DNA from 4 places in the Shewanella sp. SP2S2-6 genome. Region 3 is predicted to be linked to each of the others. Evidence: predicted binding sites of a transcription regulator. Region 3 holds the regulator's gene; each other region holds the start of a gene.
The links. Region 3 encodes LexA, which represses DNA repair genes until DNA is damaged. Its sites were predicted from a motif close to TACTGTATNNNNATACAGTA; they were not measured.
Positions count from the first base shown of each region.

Region 1: the regulator LexA is predicted to act here: its motif matches at 2,067-2,086, upstream of recN (DNA repair protein RecN).
Region 2: the regulator LexA is predicted to act here: its motif matches at 2,005-2,024, upstream of dinG (ATP-dependent DNA helicase DinG).
Region 4: the regulator LexA is predicted to act here: its motif matches at 2,385-2,404, upstream of umuD (translesion error-prone DNA polymerase V autoproteolytic subunit).

Region 1 is NZ_JAUOEQ010000026.1:7,956-12,130, forward strand. It holds gene lldR (LysR family transcriptional regulator LldR) at 1-729, opposite strand, end outside; gene Q4Q57_RS16020 (AEC family transporter) at 1,026-1,988, shown strand; gene recN (DNA repair protein RecN) at 2,117-3,775, shown strand; gene Q4Q57_RS16030 (phosphatidylglycerophosphatase A) at 3,919-4,175, opposite strand, start outside.
Region 2 is NZ_JAUOEQ010000058.1:6,045-10,219, forward strand. It holds gene Q4Q57_RS21570 (DNA polymerase II) at 1-1,910, opposite strand, end outside; gene dinG (ATP-dependent DNA helicase DinG) at 2,048-4,120, shown strand; gene Q4Q57_RS21580 (TSUP family transporter) at 4,130-4,175, shown strand, end outside.
Region 3 is NZ_JAUOEQ010000014.1:37,107-41,281, reverse strand. It holds gene plsB (glycerol-3-phosphate 1-O-acyltransferase PlsB) at 1-1,750, opposite strand, end outside; gene lexA (transcriptional repressor LexA) at 1,911-2,531, shown strand; gene Q4Q57_RS11465 (cell division inhibitor SulA) at 2,528-3,040, shown strand; gene coxB (cytochrome c oxidase subunit II) at 3,443-4,175, shown strand, end outside.
Region 4 is NZ_JAUOEQ010000013.1:61,055-65,229, reverse strand. It holds gene Q4Q57_RS11115 (glycoside hydrolase family 15 protein) at 1-2,222, shown strand, start outside; gene umuD (translesion error-prone DNA polymerase V autoproteolytic subunit) at 2,419-2,838, shown strand; gene umuC (translesion error-prone DNA polymerase V subunit UmuC) at 2,835-4,109, shown strand.

The sequences.
Region 1 (4,175 bases), on a different contig from region 3:
AAATAGTTCAGGACCATACAAGATCCCGCCATGGCCTAAGGTCGCCTGAATCGCACCGTGTAAGTCAGTGAGGGTGAGCTTAGTCGGACCATTAAAATAGAAAGACTCACCACTCGGATGCTTTAAATGCCAATTGAACAGCGGCCAGACTTTTATCAATTGATGGGCTTCGAGATCGTCGGGATGCTCAAGTTTAGGTGCCTGAGCCAAATATTCTGGCGTGGCAAACAGGCAATAATCCAGCTCGCCTAAGGTACTCGACACCCACGAAGAATCAGGCTGAGCCCCGCCGACAATCGCCACATCTATGCCCTTGTCGATCAAATCCACTAACTCATTGCTCTGGGAAATGTGCAAACGGATATCGGGATACAGACGGCCAAATTCATTCAATGCTTGAATAAACACGATGGAAATAATCGAAATCGGCGCGGCGATGCGCAGGGTACCCTCGGGTTTATCGCTGCCCGCACCACTCAGTTCATCAAATTGGGCAACCACACTCTGGTAGCGTTGGAAGAGTGCCAGCCCTTCCTCTGTCAATCGTAACTTGCGGGTGCTGCGCATAAAGAGCTGTTTATCGAGCTTCTCTTCCAACTTAGCTAACTTGCGGCTCACTGTGGCAATGGGCATATCAAGCTCCTTCGCCGCCTGCGAAAAACTGCCCGCATTGACTAAATGCACAAAAAGATAGACAAGTTGTAGTTCAGCGCCTAAATCATCACTCATTGCATATCCTAATTCTGTTCTAGCAGCCCACTTTAGGCACTATATAAAGTCATCAACAATCACAGCGTACGCTAAGTCATTGTGTTTTAAACATCAATTAATCCACTTATACGACCATAGCGCAATAGCCTTAGACTGAAATGATATGTTATTTTGTGGCGAGTTTTACTGCGCTGGCGCTAGTTCTGGCTCTAAAGTGACATAAAAAAGGCAAGCGCCCCAAAGTCATAGCGATAGCAGAAATGACAGTAATGGCTGAGTTTATTCAAATTTAATCGTAAGGATGAGTGAGGGAAATGACCATTTTAACCCCTCTGTTTGCCGTCTTCGGGATCATGTTGCTCGGTACACTAGTGCAAAAACTAAAACTCTTGCCCGTCGATACGGCTCAAGTGCTAAACCAATATGTCTACTATATTGCGTTCCCTGCAATCATGCTTATCGCCCTCGCCCAGCAGCCGATTGACGAGATTTTGCAATGGGGATTTATTGCGGGCTACAGCACGGCTATGGTGATCACTTATCTTGTCTGCCTTGGGCTCTCGCTGCTTGCTAACCCTAAACAGCATGCGGTTGCCGCTATTCGAGCCCTCAATGCTACCTTTGGTAATACCGCATTTATTGGTATTCCACTACTCATCATCCTCTTTCCGCAGCAGCAAAGCGCCTTAGTCGCCCCTGCGATTGCCAGCTTATTATCCGTGCTGATGTTTGCCGTCGCCTTAGTCTCGATGGAACTGGCCACAAACACCCAAAGACAACACCACGCCTTAGTCATAATGGCAATGGCGGTCGGTAAAAACCCTATCGTTATTGGCAGCTTAATTGGTGTCGGCATTTCGGCGCTAGAGATAAAACTACCTTCTGGGCTGGCGCTAATGATCCAGCAAATTGGAAATACCTCAAGCCCCTGCGCACTATTTGCTATCGGCATGGTACTCGCCAAAGCGATGCGCTACCAGAAAGATAGCAGCGTATTTAGCCCCAAGAATTTTATCGAACTGAGCCTTATCAACCTCTTCAAGCTGGCTATCCAACCGGCACTCGTCTACTTTATGCTTAACCGTTTTGGCGTGAGCGGCGACTACCTGATCATGGGCGTGATCTTGAGCGCACTGCCCACAGCCGCTAGCGTGTACTTACTCGCCCAGCGTTATAATACTCAGGCTTCAACCAGTGCTCAGGGCATTCTATTTGGCACCTTAGTTACTTTCTTTAGTTTACCTATCTTAGAAAGCTTAGTAAGAACCCATGCATAATCAGTTAATTAAAAATATTTACTGCCAATAATGCCGATTACTTACCCAAGCCACTTTACTGTATATAAAATCAGTATATACTGTTTATCAATACAGTGGTTTGGTATATTTTTCGACAGGAATTCACTATGCTTTGCCAACTCAGCATTAATAACTTCGCTATCGTCCGTTTTTTAGAACTGGATTTTCGCCCCGGTATGACCAGTATCACAGGTGAAACCGGTGCAGGTAAATCGATCGCCATCGATGCGTTAGGCCTGTGCCTAGGCAATCGCGCCGATGCCAGCAGTGTTCGCCCAGGAGCCAATAAAACCGAGGTCAGCGCCCGCTTTTCCTTGGATGATATTCCACTGGCAAAACGTTGGTTAGAAGATAACGATCTTGAACTCGATGATGAGTGTATCCTACGTCGAACTATTGGTAGCGATGGCCGTTCACGCGCCTATATCAATGGGAATCCAGTGCCGCTTACGCAACTCAAATTACTGGGTCAGTTGCTCATCGGTATTCACGGCCAACATGCGCACCATGCAATGTTGAAGAGTGAACACCAACTCACCTTGCTCGACAGTTATGCCAACCACAGATTGCTTATCGATACGGTTGCCGCCAGTTTTCAACGCTGCAAACAAATTGAGGCCGATCTAAAACAGCTTGAAGCCTCCCAGCATGAACGTATTGCCCGTAAGCAATTAGTGCAGTATCAAGTAGAAGAACTCGATGAGTTTGATCTTAAAGTTGATGAGTTCGATGAAATTGAGCAAGAGCACAAACGTTTGGCCAATGGCACTGAGTTGATTGATACCTGTCAAGCGAGTCTAGATATACTCACTGAGGGCGAAGAAAACAACATAGAGTCACTGCTCAACCGAGTGGTTTCCCTCGCCGAAGACCTGCAAAGCTACGATCCTGCATTAAGCAATATCAACACTATGCTCAATGATGCATTAATCCAAGTGCAAGAAAGCGCAGGCGAATTACAGCACTATTTGAGTAAGCTTGAACTCGATCCAGCTCATTTTGCCTATTTAGAAGAGCGGCTATCAAAAGCCATGCAACTGGCCCGTAAACACCATGTTAGCCCGAATAAACTGGCCGAACATCATTTAGCATTAAAGGCAGAACTGAGCACCTTAGACAGTGACGAAAGCAAGCTCGAAGAAATTCAATTGCAGGTCGATGCCAGCAGAGCCGCTTACCTTAGCAACGCACAAAAGCTCAGTCAAAGCCGCGCTCGATATGCCAAAGAACTCGACAAACTGGTTACTCAGTCAATCCACGAGCTGAATATGCCTAAGGGGAAATTTACTATCGAAGTCAATTTCCACCCAGAGCAAATGTCAGCCAACGGCAGTGATAATATCGAATTTATGGTCACCACTAACCCTGGACAACCCTTGCAACCGATTTCGAAAGTCGCATCTGGCGGTGAACTTTCACGGATAGGGCTAGGTATCCAAGTGATTACCGCGAAGAAAGTTGCCACGCCGACATTAATTTTCGATGAGGTGGATGTCGGGATTTCCGGCCCCACCGCCGCAGTGGTGGGCCGCATGTTACGCAGCTTAGGGGAATCGACCCAAGTACTGTGCGTGACTCACTTGCCGCAAGTTGCAGGCAATGGTCATCAACACATGTTCGTCGATAAATTTAATAAGGCGGGCAGTACTGAAACCACGATGAAGTCGCTCGATCGTGAACAACGTATTCAAGAGCTGGCAAGGCTGTTAGGTGGCGATACTATCACTAGCAATACCCTAGCGAACGCAAGGGAACTGCTGCAATAGTAGAATCAAACAGAAAAGGGATAAGCAGCGAATCCCTTCAATCAAGCTTCAATCAGAAAAATGCAAAATCAAGAGTAAGGGTTAGTTGTTGCCCATGTTAACTAACAAGTTAGATTAGCTATCATGTCAGACTAGCGAAAATGTTAGCTAACACACCAGACTAGCCCTTGCAGACAAATAAACGAAAACACGCCCGCTAACACATCGTCAATCATAATGCCAAAGCCACCATGAACTTTGGCATCAAGCCATCGAATAGGCCAAGGTTTGATGATGTCGAAAAAGCGAAATAAACCAAAGCCCACTAACAACCAACCCCAACCACTTGGTGCCGCTAGCATAGTGATCAGTAGCCCAACCACTTCATCCCACACAATAGCACCGTGATCGTGAACCCCCA
Region 2 (4,175 bases), on a different contig from region 3:
ATAAAGAACTGCTCGTAATGCCGCTCAAACTGTAACTCGAGAAAACTCTCAACTTGGTGATCAGCACAGATCTTAGCCTGCCACTTCGCATTGATATCTTGCGCCAGACTGTTACCCAAGGCGTTAATGTCTGAGAGATCAGGCTCGCTGCCAAGCCAGACAAAGGTCGAATCCGTATCGCCATAAATCACTTGATAGCCCATCTCTTCTATCCATGCACGGGTTTGTTTCATGATTTGATGGCCACGCATCGTGATCGAACTTGCCAACTTGGCATCATGAAACACGCAGCCTTGAGAGCCTAAAACCCCATACAACGAGTTCATGATAATTTTTATCGCTTGGGATAACGGCGCATTGTGCTCACGCTTGGCCTTTTCGCGCTGCTCAGATAAGGTTTGAATTAGCTTAGGTAAAATAGGCTGTTGCCGACTGAAACGGCCGCCGAGAAACCCCGCAACACATTCAGACTCCGGCAACTGCAAGCCTTCAATCAATCCCTTAGGATCGATCAAAAAGGTGCGAATAATGGAGGGATACAGACTTTTAAAATCGAACACTAAGACGTGTTTATACAGACCCGGCACAGAATCCATCACATATCCGCCAGGACTTTCAATGCCATCACTGGCAGGCTCTGCTGGAGCGACATAACCCGCTCGATGTAAATGCGGTAAATACAAATGATTAAACGCCGCCACCGAAGCCCCTACTCGCCCAAGTTCTAAACCTGTCAGTTCGGCACGCGCGAGGGCAAAATCCCACAATTGAGTGTGAGTAAAAATATCCCACACTAGGCGGCTATCGGTAAGATTGTAATGGGCTAAGGCTTGTTTATCGGTCTTAAACAGCAGGTCAATTTCTTCAACGCGATTATCGACGTTATGAATGGCCTTGCCTTCACCTAATAATTGTCGCGACACAAATTCAAGCGAGAAACGCTCAAAGTGATAAAAAGCGGCTTTAAGCCAATCGATACCATCGAGTACCACACGGCCCGGTAAAACTAAGGTTTCTGGGCGAAACTTATTGTCAACTTTCCAATCGAGCTTAGCACCGCCGCGGCCAATGGTGAGCGGAATACGGTTTAATAATGCACGGCGTGACAGTAGCGCGAGATCGAAGCTCACCACTGACCAACCGATAATAAAGTCAGGATCAAACTCATGGAACCACGCGATTAATCGATGGATCAGCGCAGCTTCATCGGCTACCCATTCCATATATTCGGGGGAGTTTGATTCAGCTTCGCCCACCATGATCACTTTTTCATAAGTCTGCTTGAGGCTGCCTTGCCCCTCGGCTTGGCTACTGTCTTGACCATATAGCGCAACCGAATAGAGTAAACCCTCAAAGCTGCATTCAAAATCCAGTGAAATACAGCGCAAATGTACAGCCGTTAAAGGGGCAATACTCTTAGCCCGCTCGGCGATAAACACGGGCAGTGAGTTAGCCACAAGACTGTCGCTAGTCGGCGCGTGTATGTTACTCGTCGCAGAGAAATGCCCTAAAAATGCCACATCTAGCGCCACAAACCGCTCGATTAAATAACGCTGTTCAGGGCGAATATCGGCTTCAAATAAGGGGATGTCGGCATCTTTTGCGATGCGCTGTAAGGTACGTAAGCTGTTGCTCGATTTAGCATAAACTCCACTGACTGCGCCGCCTTTAAAGCTTTTGAGCGCTAACGGCACAAACCGCAATGCTTGACCCGGCGTTTGCAACTGCAAAGCCGTGACATCAGTTTGATGACAAAAACAAATGTGTTCAGTACCTTGCACTTCCACCAGCACAGGGCCTTGGGCGGTCGCAAGGTAATACTGCAATACTAAATTCCCATGACGATGAATCGCATGGCGTGTTAAGACTCGACCTTGTACACTAACGGCCGCGGCAGCCTCTGGCTTCATCGCATGGGTTCCCAAATCGCATAGCTTGTCAATTTAGATTGTTCCTCAATTTAAATGCCGCCAAATGGCAGAAAAGTTTCTTAGGCTATGCAATCACTGTTATTATGTACAGCATTAATTCGATAAAGTAGTGACGCATGTTACCTGACAATGTAAAAACCCAGATCCGCGCCATCTATAAAGATATCGCTACCGCCTTGCCTCATTTTAGGCCGCGCCGCGAACAAAACTATATGGTGGCGGAAATCTCTAAGACCCTCGCCGGCGACTATGACAAAGATAGACGCATTATCGTGGTCGAAGCAGGGACAGGTATCGGTAAATCATTGTCTTATATTCTCGGTACCATTCCACTGGCATTAGCGAGCAAGAAAAAAGTCTGTATCGCCACCGCGACCGTCGCCCTGCAAGAACAGTTACTGCATAAAGACTTGCCCTTCTTCCTTGAGCAATCTGGCTTAAATTTCCGCTTTGGCTTAGTCAAAGGTCGACAACGTTATGTGTGTCTATCGAAACTGGCGATGCTCATCGGTGACGACAACAGTACACAAATGGCCATGTGGCAAACTAAGCCTGACAACAGCCAAGTAGCTATGATGCATGGCCTGTTAAAAGACTATAACGAAGGTCGCTGGAATGGCGAAATCGATACCTTAGTCGTACCGCTGCCCGATCACCTGTGGCAACAAATCGCCTGCGACAAACACAGCTGTCATCGTCAAGTCGCCAGCCACAGAAATTGCCCGTTCCATAAAGCCCGCGAAGATGTCGATACTTGGGACGTACTTATCGCCAACCACAGCTTGTTATTCGCCGACTTAGAGCTCGGCGGCGGCGTCATATTGCCCGATCCCGAAGACGTGTTTTATGTTATCGATGAGGCACATCACTTACCGATTGTGGCGCGGGATTTCTCCAGTGCTCAGGCCACGCTGAGGGGCGCATGCGACTGGCTCGAAAAAATTGCTAAAACCTGCGCTAAGTTACAAAACCAAATAAAGAGCAACAATATCATCGCCCCCGCGCAGGCAATGCAAGATCATTTAGGCGATCTTATCAGTCAGCTCAATCAAGTGGCCCACTATTGCGACACCCAAACTAAGCACTTTGCTAATCCTGAAAACCGTCTGCGTTTTGAGCACGGCAAACTGCCGGACTCATTACTCATTCTGGCTGAAAACCTTGCAGTGACCTCTAATCTTGCCCTCAAACAGTTTAATAAAATGCTGTCACTGCTAGCAGAAGCGATTAAAGATGGCGACATTCCTAAACATCAATCCGAAGCACTGTTAGCCGAAACCGGTTTTATGCTGCAAAGGCTCGAAAATCTACAAAAATTGTGGAGGATGATGGCCAAGGAAGATAAACATAAAGGTGCGCCTATGGCGCGCTGGGTGGAGCTCATTACAGGTAAACAAGTGGATTATCTGTTTAGCGCCTCGCCTATCGAAGTCGGCTTTATGCTGGAATCCATGCTGTGGCAAAAAGCTGCGGGGGTAGTCTTATGCAGCGCCACACTGCGAGCACTCAATAACTTCGACCATTTTGTGCATCAAGTCGGTTTGTCACTCAACGATGGCAGCCGTTATTTAGCCTTACAATCGCCCTTCGATTACCCCAATAATGCGACACTTTATTTACCAAAAATGCGCACTGAGCCGACGGACGATGCCTATACGGCAGAACTTGCCGAGCAAATCATTACTCTGATTGAAGGAGAAATGGCCACCTTAGTGTTATTCGCCTCCTACTGGCAGATGGAAAAAGTAGTTGAATTACTTGAAGGTAAACTCACCACAGAGCTGCTTATTCAAGGCAATGCGCCACGGCAACAGTTGTTAGAGAATCATAAAGCTAAGTGCGATAAAGGCGAACCGAGCATATTGTTCGGCACCGGCAGTTTCTCCGAAGGCCTCGACTTACCCGGCGATTATCTGACGAACTTGATCGTCACTAAACTGCCCTTTGCGGTGCCAACCTCACCCGTTGAACAAGCCCATGCGGAATATGTCAAAGTCAAAGGCGGCAATCCCTTCTTACAACTGACTATCCCAGATGCTTCACGTAAGCTTATTCAAAGTTGTGGTAGATTACTGCGTAAAGAGCAAGATTATGGCCGAGTCACCATTTTAGATAGGCGGTTAGTTACTAAACGCTATGGCAAGTCCTTGCTGGACGCCTTACCGCCCTTTAGACGTGTCATAGAGTAGGATTAAAATTTGGAATTGTTACTCGAGCCCAGTCATTGGGCCCTGTTGGCAGTTA
Region 3 (4,175 bases):
CTAAACCTTGCTGCACTAAATGCTTACCATCACCTTCGGCAACCGAAGTATAAGTAGTGTAAGGCACTTTTTTGAGTAGGGTCAGATACAGATCAAGCTGACGTTCCAGCAGACTGCGCTCTAAGGCATTTTGATCTGTGGCCAGCAACACTAAACTCGTCAAGGTCACCGAACTCGCCGCCGCCGCATCGTTGATATTTGTCATCACTCGATTCGCCAGCACGTTTACAGCTGGCGTTAACCAGCTTGGTTTTTGCTCAGGATCATCGGCCAACTCAGTACGCCAGTTTGGCGCGCGCTCATTTAAGAAGTTTTGCAGGGTTATAGGCTCGCCAAAGTTCACATAACCTTGACCGAAATTACCCAGTTTGCGGATCGCGCCAAACACTTGCCACACAGATTCTTTTTTCTTTTTCTTACCACTTAACTCTTTATGGTACGTCGCCACTTCCATCACATGGTCATAGCCTAAATACACAGGCACTAGCGTGACTGGACGCTCGATACCGCGCAGCACACTGTTCATAGTCATAGCAATCATGCCGGTTTTTGGCGCCAATAGACGACCCGTACGTGAGCGGCCGCCTTCGGAGAAATATTCCACCGAATAACCTTTAGCAAACAGTTGATCTAAATACTCACGGAATACTGCGGTATACAGCTTGTTGCCATTAAAACTACGGCGGATAAAGAAGGCACCACCGCGACGGAACATAGGTCCAGCGGGCCAGAAGTTGAGGTTAATACCTGCGGCAATGTGCGGCGGAACCATACCTTGATAGTACAAAATATACGATAACAGCAGGTAATCCATGTGGCTGCGATGACAAGGTACATAGACAATCTCGTGGCCATCGTGGTGCAGCTGACGAACTTGCTCGGCACCTTTGATGTTGATCCCGCTGTAAAGCTTGTTCCACAACCAAGTTAAGAAACGCTCGGCAATACGCACTAAGCTATCTGAGTAATCTGCAGCGATTTCATCAAGATACTCAATGGCTGTCTCGCGCGCTTGGGTCTCAGAAATCTTTTTGTTGGCCGCTTCTTCTTGAATCGCTTTACGCAAGGACTCGGATTTGAGCAGCGAATGAAACAGTGCTTGGCGATTTGGCAGCACAGGCCCTGTCATCACCTTACGTTGACGACGGAAATGCACCCGCGCTACCCGCGCTAACTTATGGGCGATCCCCATGTCAGTGCCGTGTTCGTCGGCCATGTATCGCAGAGATACCGCATTTGAAAACTGTACGAAGTTATGTCGACCTAAGAATAGAATCATCAAGCATTTGCGCAGCCAAGTCGGGTTTTCCCGCTCAAACACAGCCGCCTTCATAGTGTCGTCTTCTTTCCCTGGCGTGCGGCCCCAATACAGGCTCACGGGCACCAGTTGAATGTCTAATTCAGGGCGCTCCTTATGCACGGCCAACAAACGCATAAAGCATTCGAGGAAAGGCTCGTTACCGGCACGCTCACCAAACAGCGGCTTACGCCCTTGAAGGCAGACAACCCGAGGCGCAATCACACCATTTGCCACTAAAGGCTCATAGGGGCTCGGCAGTCCTAACTTAGCCGTAATTTCGCTCAGGGCAGCGATGTCACTCAGCGATTCCGTTTTCATCACATAAGCAAGGGGTCTGGAGGCATCCAGATTCAGATCGGCAAAGGGATCCTGAGGCACAACAATAGTGTGCACTAAGTGTTTTTGGATCCAGCGTAATGATTTCAACCAAAGAGAGTCGTGTTTAGGCATTATTCTTATGCAATTAAGTACGTTTACTAGCCCGGTAGAATACCAGACTATGGGTAATATTCGCTAATTCTCTCCAACATAGCTAAAAAGTGGTTAATACTTGCGCTGCAAATAATACTGTATATACTAACAGTAACTGTATAGAAAAACAGGAAACACCATGAGACCTTTGACGCCACGCCAAGCTGAAATTTTAGAGCTAATTAAACGAAATATTGCCGATACTGGCATGCCACCCACTCGGGCAGAAATCGCGACCCGTTTAGGTTTTAAGAGCGCCAATGCGGCTGAAGAGCATCTTAAAGCGTTGGCGAAAAAGGGCTGCATTGAGATCATGCCAGGCACATCGCGGGGCATTCGCCTACCTGCGGAAGTCGAAGATTTAACTGAAACAGGTTTACCACTTATCGGTCAAGTGGCTGCTGGCGAACCTATTCTTGCCCAAGAACATGTCGAACAGTACTACCAAGTCGACCCGAGCATGTTCCATCCCGCCGCCGATTTCTTACTGCGGGTTAAAGGCGACAGCATGAAGAATATCGGCATTCTCGAAGGAGATTTGCTGGCTGTCCATAAAGTACAACAAGCTAGAAATGGTCAAGTGGTTGTCGCTAGAGTCGACGACGATGTCACTGTTAAACGTTTCGAAAAAAAAGGCAATGTGGTCTATCTACACGCCGAAAATGAAGACTATTCCCCGATAAAAGTGGATTTAGGCTATCAAAGTTTAACAATTGAAGGACTCGCCGTCGGTGTGATCCGTAATGGAGATTGGCTATGAACAAACTACTTGGCAATGCACCCCGCCATCCGGGCTTGTGGCTCGATGAAGTCCGTGATGCCGACTATGACTGGCACCACGCACCTATCGCCTGCATGCCAACTAAGACTCAAGGCCGCCAAGAGTTAATCCATTTGAGTGCGCAACTCGCCCAGTTAAGCCAACAGGGTCGTTGGTTAGTACTCATCAACCCACCGAGCATTGGCTACAAACAAATGCTCGCCAATGCAGGCGTGCGTATGGACAGAGTCTTGCTGGTGCACGCTAAAGATGAAGTCGAAACCCTGTGGGCGATGGAAAAAGCCTTAACAAGTGGTACGTCCAGTGCGGTTATTACTTGGACCCAATCACTGGATGCACGCGATAATCGTCGCCTGCAAATCGTCGCTAAAAGTGCCCGCGCCATGGGTATAGTGCTAGAAGACGTAAACAGTCACTTACATGGCGACGTACGCATTGAGCAAGGCAATCTCTTCGGCCAACAATCTTTTTTTAGCGCTGTACATTAAATATTCATTTATTTTTTTACCTTGAAAGCCGCCTCGCCTATGAATGTGAGGCTTTTTTTTGGCAATTTTTCAGACAATTAGATAAATAAGTGATCTTGATCAATATTTAAACAGCAAGTATGGTTGATTTAGTCGGCGATGATATATCGCCGCCCGTGGCAAATAAATCGAGCCGTAATCGAGTTCAAAATGCCACTAAAAATAGAGAACAGATTTATTTCAGTCGTATGTGCCAGCGTGGCTAATACCAGCAGTAACAATACTTAATTAAAAGTAACAGCCGCCAACGCACGTTGAAGTCAAAAACGCTTTTTTGGGAACTGAAGAGTTTGCATAGAGTTGAGACTTACTGTGTTGCTCTTCTTTGTAGTTGCTATTCGCAATTGGCAGAGGAGAAGTCTTGTGAAGCAATTGTTGTATTGTTTACTCGTGGTGTTATTCGCACCACCGTTGGCCGCCGCGGACATGCGGTTCAACATGACCCCTGGCGTAACCGAGATCAGTGGCAAGGTTTATCACTTGCACATGACCATCTTGTATATCTGCTGCGCCATTGGCCTTGTGGTCTTTGGCGTGATGATTTACGCCATGATCAATCACAGAAAATCCAAAGGCGCTGTCGCGTCGCACTTTCACGAAAGCACTAAAGTTGAAATCGCTTGGACGATTCTGCCATTTATCATTTTGATCTTAATGGCGATTCCAGCGACAAAAACCTTAATTGCTATGGAAGATCCCAGCAATGCCGATCTCACCGTTAAAGTCACAGGTTCCCAATGGAAATGGCACTACAGCTATTTCGATCAAGACATTGATTTTTACAGCATACTCGCAACCCCAAGAACACAAATCGACGGTACCGAAACCAAAGGGGAAAATTACCTTTTGGAGGTCGATAAGCCGCTCGTGCTACCGATAAATCGCAAAATCCGCTTTTTAATGACCTCAGAAGACGTCATTCATTCATGGTGGGTACCTGCTTTTGCGGTGAAAAAAGATGCTAATCCTGGGTTTATCAATGAGGCCTGGACTCGCATAGACAAACCCGGCATTTACCGTGGTCAGTGCGCCGAACTTTGCGGTAAAGACCATGGTTTTATGCCGATTGTAGTGCAAGCCTTACCCGAAGCCGAGT
Region 4 (4,175 bases), on a different contig from region 3:
AAGGTATTTTAACCGAAACCATGTATGGTCTGATCCATAATGCGCAGCTCAAAGAACTGCAATTTGTGGTCACGGGTAATGGCTTTGTCGATACCGAAAAAGATAACACCATCAGCAGCATAGAATATTTAGATACCGATGCTAACGGTCGCCCGCAATCCCTTGCCTATAAAATTATCAATAAAGATGTTGAAGGTAAGTATCAGATTGAAAAGCATATCTTTACCGATCCCGACCGCGACACCCTAATGATGCGCATCACCTTTACCGCCTTTGAAGACGGCATTACGCCGCATTTGTATGTCAATCCGCATATCGATAACGCGGGCGCCAATGATATCGGCCGCATCGACACTAATACAGACAATCATACTGGCAATCAGGCGCTGGTGGCCTATACCGCCGCCAAAGACAGCAGCGTGATGACGGTGAAATCCGATCTCAATTTTGTGCAGGCAACCACTGGCTTTGTCGGTGTCTCCGATGGCCTAGCCGATTTGGCCGATAACGGCACACTCGATACGCCCTATCAAACGACCAGTGCGCAAGATAAATCGACCGTTGGCAATATAGCCTTTACTGCGAGTTACCCTACGCTCATCAAAGCCAAACCCGTCACCTTTAATCTCGCCATCGGTTTTGGTAAAGATGAAACCCAGAGTTTAGCCAATGCCGATGCCACCTTAACCGCAGGTTATGATGCAGTGCTGAGCGCCTACAAAGGCGATGCAACCCATGTCGGCTGGCACGATTACTTAAGCTCGCTGCCCGCCATCGCAAACATGGCCAACAACACCACAGATAACGGCAAGCTGCTGTATACCAGTGCTATGGTCTTGAAAGCGCAGGAAGATAAAACCTATGCGGGCGCACTTATCGCCTCGTTATCCAATCCTTGGGGCGATACGGTTTCAGCAGCCGTTCCGAGTACTGGCTATAAAGCGGTATGGCCGCGTGACTTTTACCAATGTGCCATGGCATTCCTCGCCATGGGTGACACCCAAACGCCCAAAGTGGCCTTCGAATACCTGAAAAAAGTGCAAGTAACCGAAAAGACGCCCGGCTTTACGGGTACGCCGGGTTGGTTCCTGCAAAAGACCCATGTAGATGGCCAAATTGAGTGGGTTGGTGTACAGCTCGATCAAACCGCCATGCCAATCATGCTCGGCTGGAAACTCTGGCAAGCGGGTGTACTCACCCCTGATGAGATCAGTCACTGGTATCAAGAGATGCTCAAAGGTGCAGCGGACTTCTTGATCAGTGGCGGTGAGGTCAATCTGGATTGGAATCACACTCAAATCACCCCGCCTAAAACCCAGCAAGAGCGTTGGGAAGAACAGGCTGGTTACTCACCCTCGACAACGGCCGCCGTGATCGCAGGTCTTGTTGCCGCGAGTGAAATTGCCAAAGAAGCTAAAGATATTACTTCAAGCGCCCGTTATCTTGCCGCCGCCAAAGACTTAAGTAATAGTTTAGAAAAACACTTAGTCACCACCCAAGGACTACTAAAAAACAGCGCAGGCGTCAGCGCGCCTTACTATTTACGTTTAAGCCCGAATGGCGAGCCAAATACTAGCGATACACTGGCAGCGAATAACGGTAAGCAAGGTTTAGATCAGCGTCAAATCCTCGATGGCGGATTTTTAGAACTAGTGCGTTATGGCGTGCGCGGTGCAACCGACAAGCTCATCAATCAAAGCCTTCAACTGATTGATAATAAAGAGCTTGAGCACAACCTACGCATAAAATACGAGTTTACCGCCAAAGATGGCAGCACTATCCCAGGCTTTAGACGTTATGGTAACGACGGCTACGGCGAGGATACGGTGACTGGCCATAACTACGCAGAATCCGGCAGCAACAGCGCCAATCAACGTGGCCGAGTCTGGCCCTTCTTCACCGGCGAGCGCGGTCATTTTGAATTAGCACTCGCCCAAGCGAAAGGCGAGCTAACAGGCAATAACGCCCAGCAAACCAAGCAGCAGTTGATCAACACCTATGTGCAGGGCATGGAAACCTTTGCGAATGCGGGCATGATGTTACCCGAGCAAGCCTGGGACGGTGTCGGCGATGCCACCCGCTACCATTACCAACTCGGACAAGGCACTAACTCGGCCACGCCGCTCGCTTGGACCCATGCCGAATACATCAAACTGGTGCGATCGATGACCGACGGCCAAGTCTGGGATAACTACCCTATCGTCCCAGCGGCATTGAAATAATGTATTGAAATAACATATTAGTCGAACTACAAATTCGGTATATCGCTGGCTAGAACAACCTCTCATAAGTTGTTCTAGCTTTTTTATAGGGGTTTTATAATGCTTGATTTAGCTCCTACTCTCCCCACATAAATTATTTCGATAAGTATCATTGTTAGACTATACTGTTCATACGTACAGTATACTGTGATTTATTATGATGATCCTAGGCCGCTTCGCCAAACATACCCAATATCGGCTCTCGCTATTTAGCTCCTTGATTGCCGCAGGATTTCCGTCACCAGCCCAAGACTATGTAGAACAAACATTAGATCTCAATGAGTTATGCATCAAACACCCCGCCGCCACGTTTTTTGTCAAAGTCCAAGGGGATTCGATGATCGACGCGGGGATTTTCTCCGGTGATATTTTGGTGGTGGATCGCTCATTACAGCCGGCACACGGGGATATCGTTGTCGCAGCAGTCAACGGTGAATTTACCGTAAAGCAATTACAGCTGCGCCCTGTGGTGCAATTGCTGCCACGTAATGCCTTATTCTCCCCGATTGCCATCAATGATGAGTCTGAGTTAAACATCTTTGGAGTGGTGACCAACGTGGTGAAAAAGCTCAAATGACGTCCTCACTATTCGCCCTCGTCGATTGCAATAATTTTTATGCATCCTGTGAGCGGATGTTTAGGCCAGATTTAGCTGGCAGGCCGATTGTAGTGTTATCCAATAACGATGGCTGCGTCGTCGCCCGCTCGGCAGAGGCAAAACAACTTGGCATCAAGATGGCGGTGCCTGTGTATCAAATCGCAAACCAACTCCGCCAGCATCACGTCGCGGTATTCTCCTCCAACTATGCACTCTATGCCGACATATCAAATAGAGTCATGACCACCTTAGAGCAAATGGTACCGAAAGTAGAAGTGTATAGTATTGATGAAGCGTTTTTAGACCTTTCTCGTTTCGATAAATGCATTGATATTCATCAGCTTGCACTTGATATTTATCACCGAATACCGCAGTGGATTGGGATCAGCGTTTGCGTCGGCATTGGACCGACAAAAACCCTGGCTAAACTGGCAAACCATGCCGCGAAACGTTATCCAGCGACGCAGGGCGTGGTTGACTTGCGCGACCGTGAACGCCAACGACGGCTGATGGCGCTTATCCCTGTCGACGAAGTCTGGGGAATAGGCCGTAGGCTTACAAAACGCTTGAACATCATGGGTATAAATACCGCGTTGCAATTGGCGGATGCGCATCCTAAGCTTATCCGCGACACCTTTTCTGTCACCGTCGAGCGCACGGTACGCGAACTTAACGGCATTGCCTGTGATGACATACAAGAGGTCGCCGCTACTAAACAACAAATTATCAGCTCCCGATCCTTTGGCAGTCGTATTGATAATTTAGAAGCGATGCAACAGGCAATCAATGAATACACTTTTAGGGCCTGTGAAAAACTGCGCTCCGAGCGCCAGTACGCTAAAGCGATGTCGGTATTTGTCCGTACTAGCCCTTTTAGCGATGCAACTCCCCAGTACAGCAAATCACTGTCGGGCAGTTTAGTTCGCCCCAGCAATGATACGCGGGATTTTGTCACCCTTGGCCAAAGCCTACTGCAACGCATTTGGCGTGAAGGTCATGCCTATGCAAAGGCCGGTGTCATGTTAGGGGATTTTTTTGGTACAGGCATGTTTCAGCTCGGATTATTCGATGACGTCACGCCTAGGCCTAAAAGCAAGGAGTTGATGCAATTACTCGATAAAGTGAACCACAGCGGTCATGGAAAAATATGGTTTGCAGGGCAAGGTATTGACCCGACTTGGGGAATGAAGCGTGAGCACCTTTCTCCTCGTTACACCACCCAATGGGCACAATTGCCCATAGTGAAATAATCAACAGAGCCAGTGGCTAAATGACCGCCTGCGAATTACAGACCCCACCTAACTCTACACTAACTC